Sinobacterium norvegicum: one gene and its partner. Each later gene encodes a partner of the first gene's protein in a complex. Links are inferred from orthologs where the notes say so. Each region holds a gene or a part of one and is shown in the gene's direction. Other genes may lie near its edges.

What was found. The genes of interacting proteins can lie anywhere in the genome.
Region 2: the proteins of uvrB (region 1) and uvrD are in contact, whole or in part, in a crystal structure (PDB 7EGT), measured with the Thermus thermophilus proteins. The link is inferred for Sinobacterium norvegicum from one-to-one orthologs. Residues at the interface, in WP_096411307.1 of Thermus thermophilus: Glu23, Leu25, Arg26, Asp27, Gly28, Glu29, Arg30, Phe31, Arg55, Glu326, Asp327, Phe328, Glu379, Ser382, Gln383, His398, Gly400, Arg401; in WP_096412145.1 of Thermus thermophilus: His654, Arg656, Phe657, Gln666, Asp668, Glu669, Lys680, Arg681, Leu682, Ser683, Lys685, Tyr686, Ala687.

Annotation. Positions count from the first base shown.
Region 1 is NZ_CAKLPX010000001.1:961,258-964,222, reverse strand. The notes cover bases 23-2,962. They hold uvrB (excinuclease ABC subunit UvrB), read left to right. Parts: upstream 23-433; coding sequence 434-2,491; downstream 2,492-2,962. Other genes in these bases: thrS (threonine--tRNA ligase), read left to right, coding at 2,910-2,962. In the rest of the region: more of thrS, read left to right, coding at 2,963-2,965. UniProt on the Escherichia coli protein: The UvrABC repair system catalyzes the recognition and processing of DNA lesions. A damage recognition complex composed of 2 UvrA and 2 UvrB subunits scans DNA for abnormalities.
Region 2 is NZ_CAKLPX010000004.1:341,455-344,402, forward strand. Bases 2-2,924 are described here. They hold uvrD (DNA helicase II), read left to right. Parts: upstream 2-343; coding sequence 344-2,506; downstream 2,507-2,924. Other genes in these bases: L9P87_RS16130 (LTA synthase family protein), read right to left, coding at 2-125; L9P87_RS16140 (TRAP transporter substrate-binding protein), read left to right, coding at 2,544-2,924. Also shown: more of L9P87_RS16130, read right to left, coding at 1-1; more of L9P87_RS16140, read left to right, coding at 2,925-2,948. UniProt on the Escherichia coli protein: A helicase with DNA-dependent ATPase activity. Unwinds DNA duplexes with 3'-5' polarity. Translocates on single-stranded DNA with 3'-5' polarity. Initiates unwinding more efficiently from a nicked substrate than double-stranded DNA.

The DNA of each region.
Region 1 (2,965 bases):
TGCGGTGTGCGGGGCGTATATTATGCAGAAGTGGCAAGTGGGTCAAGCCCTGATTCAAGAAAAAGCTATAAAAATAGTGTTTTTTATAATTCGCACTAATTCACATCAGTAGTGACAAATCTTAGGCGAAAAAAAACCAGCCAAAAGGCTGGTTTTTAAATATGGCTCCGACTGCTGGGATCGAACCAGCGACCAATAGATTAACAGTCTACTGCTCTACCGCTGAGCTAAGTCGGAACGGCTTACCGCGCTGCGGTGTGCGGGGCGTATATTATGCAGAAGCAGGGGGGCGGTCAACTGTTTTTTTAGGATTCGTTAAATTGTGTGTGAATTGGTTGTTTTGCCATCAATTTAGCCGCCAGTCAGTGGTATCATGGGTGATTGGATTGCAGTCTGTGCTGCAGCGCTAGTCAGTGTGATAGGTAGGGTGTCGATGTCGGGTCAGCAAAGCCAGCAAGAGAATAAAAAGTTAAAAGGGCGTCCCTTTAAAGTGGTTTCTGATTATCAGCCGGCGGGGGACCAGCCGAAGGCGATTGCTGAGCTGGTCGATGGCATCGAAAGTGGCTTGACGGCGCAGACCTTGCTGGGTGTGACGGGCTCGGGTAAAACGTTTACGGTGGCTAATGTCATCGAAAAGATTCAGCGGCCGACTATTGTCATGGTGCATAATAAGACACTGGCGGCGCAGTTATACGGTGAGTTTAAAGACTTCTTCCCCAATAATGCCGTCGAGTACTTTGTCTCCTATTACGATTATTATCAGCCTGAGGCCTATGTTCCCTCGTCCGATACCTTTATCGAAAAAGATGCGGCAGTTAATGAGCATATCGAGCAGATGCGCTTGTCGGCAACCAAGGCGTTATTAGAGCGTCAGGATGTGATTGTTGTGGCGACCGTCTCGGCGATTTATGGTCTGGGTGATCCGAAGTCCTTTCTTGGCATGGTGATGCACCTTGATCGTGGCGACTTAATCGATCAGCGTGAGTTGCTCCGGCGACTGGCGGAATTGCAGTATACCCGCAATGATATGGATTTCCGGCGAGCGACCTATCGCGTGCGTGGCGATGTCATCGATATTTATCCCGCCGATTCAGAGATGGAGGCGGTAAGGGTTGAGCTGTTTGATGAGGAGATCGAGAAGTTATCATTATTTGATCCGCTCACCGGAGAGGTATTAAAGAAGCTGCCACGGGTGACCATTTTTCCTAAGAGTCACTATGTGACCCCACGGGATAAATTGCTCAAGGCTACTGATTATATTGAAGAAGAGTTGATTGGCCGGCTACAGCAGCTGCGAGAGAACAATAAGTTGGTTGAGGCGCAGCGTTTAGAGCAGCGCACCAAATATGACTTGGAGATGATTCGTGAGCTGGGTTATTGCAACGGCATTGAAAACTACTCCCGCTATTTGTCGGGGCGAGGTAACGGAGAGGCGCCACCAACCCTTTATGACTATTTACCTGAGAACGCCCTGGTCGTCATCGATGAGTCGCATGTATCGATTCCGCAGATAGGGGCGATGTATAAGGGCGACCGCTCCCGCAAAGAGACGCTGGTTGAATTTGGCTTCCGTCTGCCATCGGCACTGGATAACAGGCCGATGCGTTTTGAGGAATGGGAGTCGAAGGTGCCGCAGGCGATTTATGTCTCGGCGACACCGGCTAAGTATGAGGAGGCCCATACCCAGGCGGTGGTTGAGCAGTTGGTGCGGCCAACGGGCTTGTTGGATCCGGTAATTGAGGTGCGCTCGGCACAGACTCAGGTAGATGATTTGCTGTCGGAGATCCATCAGCGTGTAGCGAAGCAAGAGCGAGTATTGGTCACGACGCTGACCAAGCGGATGGCCGAAGATTTAACGGATTATTATGATGAGCACGGCGTCCGCGTGCGTTATATGCACTCGGATATCGACACCGTCGAGCGGGTTGAAATCATTCGTGATCTTCGCCTCGGTGAGTTTGATGTGCTGGTCGGTATTAACCTGCTGAGGGAGGGTTTGGATATGCCCGAGGTGTCGTTGGTGGGAATACTCGATGCGGATAAGGAGGGTTTTTTACGCTCTGATCGCGCGCTTATTCAGATTATTGGTCGTGCCGCCCGTAACCTCAACGGCAAGGCGATACTCTACGCCGACAAAATAACTGGCTCGATGGATCGAGCAATGAAAGAAACCGAGCGACGCCGACAGGCGCAGGAATTATTTAACAAAGAGCATAATATCACTCCGACGGGGCTTAATAAGTCGGTGAAAGATATTCTAGAGGCGGGGCAGGCGCCAGGCAAGGGGGGTAAGCGACGTGGCAAGGACGGTAAGCGAGCCGAAGTGGGTAGTGCGATAGAGCCAACGCAGATGACGCCGCAGCAGTTGAACAAGGCCATTGCCGCAATGGAAGAAAAAATGATGCAGCATGCTCGTGACCTGGAGTTTGAAGAGGCTGCCTCGTTGCGAGATGAACTGCAAAAACTAAGGGCGAAAGCGTTTATTCGATAAGCTAAAAAACTCGATAAATACCTGTTGACACTAAGGGCAGTCTCTATATAATGCCCACCAACTTCAGCGCATAGCAGAAGTGTTTTACGACCGTAGCTCAGTTGGTTAGAGCACCACCTTGACATGGTGGGGGTCGGTGGTTCGAATCCACTCGGTCGTACCAATTCAAAAGCCTCGATATCTCACGATGTCGGGGTTTTTTTGTTTTAATTGTCAGCCTCTGGGCAGTCTGTGGCTATGCTATAGATAGTTGACTGTCCCATGTCCTCTTCAATATAGATGGTTGTTGGATCTTCAGTTGAAGTCGCTTATAATCCCCGCTCTTTATTTTATCTGCTCCCTTCTTAAGCTTGGGTGAGCACTACATTTTTTGTCCAAGTGGCCTCTAGTATGGGTCACCACTGACCAAGGAAAAATCATGCCTATTATTACTCTTCCCGATGGTTCTCAGCGTTCCTTTGACGCCCCTTTAAC
Region 2 (2,948 bases), on another replicon or contig:
CAGCCACGGTTCCAGAATAAAAGTATGCAGCGGCCAATGGTGAACAGCACCATGAAAAGGCACAGCGCCAAGAGAATAAAAGTGAGGTCGGAGACCAGCCCGGGGGCGGATATAAATTGCATCATAAAGCAGCTTTTTCAGTGTCGAGAAGTTTTTTTAAGGAATGTTTCTTAGTTAGAATCTAAACGGAAAAGTTCTAAGAAGATAGGAAGTGGTAACGATAACCGGAAAAACATTGCCGAGAATGCAAATATCTGTATATACATACAGCAAAGCTGTGATTAAATAATCGTGCTTTGCCTGTATAATCACCTCAACTTTAACCAGTAGACCAAACTGCCCTATGACAGACTTACTCGCCTCATTGAATGAAGCACAGCGTGAAGCTGTGGCTGCCACCCCTGGGAATCAATTAATTCTGGCCGGTGCCGGCAGTGGTAAGACAAGAGTGTTGGTGCATCGTATTGCCTGGCTATTACAAAATACCGATATTACCCCACACGGTATTATGGCGGTCACCTTTACCAATAAGGCTGCGCGTGAGATGCGAGAGCGCATTGAAGAGGTCTTAGGCTTTCCGGCCAGGGGTATGTGGGTTGGTACTTTTCACGGTTTGGCCCACCGCCTTTTAAAGGCGCACTTTAAAGATGCCAAGCTACCTGAGAGCTTTCAAATCCTCGATTCCGATGATCAGCTGCGGTTGATTAAAAAATTGGTCAAGCAGTTGAACATCGACGATGAACGCTTTCCGGCCAAGGATATTCAATGGTGGATCAGCGCTCAAAAAGATGAGGGTTTACGGGCTGCCCACATCGAGGCTTATGATCCCCATACGCAAGCACAATTAACCGTTTACAGCGCTTATGAAGAGGCTTGTTTACGGGGTGGGTTTGTGGATTTTGGCGAATTACTTCTGCGCGCCCATGAATTACTGCGCGACAACCAACATCTGTTAGAACACTACCGTCAACGATTCCAATACCTGTTAGTCGATGAGTTTCAGGATACCAACACGATTCAATATGCCTGGCTGCGGTTGCTGGCCGGAGAGACCGGGGCGGTTACAGCTGTCGGCGATGATGACCAGTCGATATATGGCTGGCGCGGTGCCAAGATCGAAAATATACAACAATTTGAACAAGAGTTTAGCAATGTTCGTCGTACCAAGCTTGAGCAGAACTACCGTTCTACCGGCTCGATTCTGACGGCAGCCAATGCTGTGATTGAGAACAATACCGATAGGCTTGGCAAGGAATTGAGGACTGACAGCGGTCCCGGTGAACCCCTGTCTTTGTACACCGCCTTTAATGAGCAGGACGAGGCTCACTTCGTGGTAGAGCGTATTCAGCAGTGGGTTGATAACGGTCATCGACGTGACAGCTGTGCCATTCTCTATCGATCAAATGCGCAATCAAGGGTGTTAGAAGAGGCGCTGATCCGTAACGGCGTGCCCTATCGCATCTACGGCGGTCAGCGATTCTACGATCGTCTCGAAATTAAAAACGCCTTAGCCTATCTGCGTTTGATCATTGGTCGAAATGATGACACGGCGCTGGAGCGTGTCATCAATGTGCCAACTCGCGGTATAGGCGGCAAGACGGTTGATATCGTCCGTGACTTTGCCCGAGATCATGGTTGTTCGATGTGGGAGGCAATGCAGCAGGTGATTCAGCATAAGCTGCTTACCGCCCGTGCCGGTAATGCCTTGATTAGCTTTATGCACTTGATCGACCAAATGGATGAGGCCACCGATGATTTAACCCTGGCCGAGATGGCAGAGCAGGTTATCGAAATGAGTGGGCTAAAAGACCATCATATGAAAGAGAAGGGAGAGAAAGCGCAGGCGCGATTAGAAAACCTCTCTGAGCTGGTCTCTGCTGCCAAGGTATACGACTACGATGACGAGGAACCGACCAGCCCATTGCGCCAGTTTCTCGATGACGCCGCGCTTGATGCCGGTGAACAGCAAGCCGATGAGCACAGTGATAGCGTTCAGTTGATGACGTTACACTCGGCTAAAGGCTTAGAGTTTCCGTTAGTCTTTATGGTGGGCGTCGAGAAAAACCTATTCCCACATAAAATGTCGTTTGATGAACCCGGTCGGTTAGCCGAAGAACGACGGCTCTGTTATGTTGGCATAACTAGGGCGATGGAAAAATTGTATATCTGTTATGCCGAGAGTCGGCGCTTGCATGGCAAGGAGAGTTTTAACGGGCCGTCGAACTTCATCAAAGAAATCCCCAGTGAGGTGATTCAAGAAGTACGCTTACGCACCGAGATCACCCGGCCAACGACTGTTGCCAGTGGCTATGCCAGCCAAGAAGCCGCCAATGATTTAGGGCTCAAAATCGGCCAGCGTGTTTTCCATCAAAAATTTGGTGAGGGTGTGTTGACTGGAGTCGAGGGCAGTGGTGGCAATGCCCGTGTACAGGTAAATTTTGATTATGAAGGCAGCAAGTGGCTGGTGATGCAATACGCTAATCTAAGGCCTATGGACGAGTTTTAGCGACAATAATAAACGTCAACATGAAAAAGATAACGATATGAAGACCCATACAATCAACCGTTCCATGCCGATAGTTATCCTTGGCCTCATCGCCATTATTGTCACCATGGTGGCATACTATGTCAGCAGTGCTGCAATGCAGCAGCAGCGTACTAAACAGGTCTTGGCTGAGCAGCAGACAGAGCAGGTTTATCATTGGAAAATGGTGACAACCTGGCCAAAGAACTTCCCAGGACTTGGCACCTCGGCAGAACTGTTAGCGCAGTGGATAGATCAGGCGAGCGATGGTCGTTTACAGATTACTGTTTATGGCGCCGGTGAAATGGTGCCAGCATTACAGGTTTTTGATACCGTCTCCCAGGGCACTGCTGAGATGGGTCACGGTGCCGCCTATTACTGGAAGGGAAAAATACCTGCCGCGCAATTTTTCTCGTCCGTACCA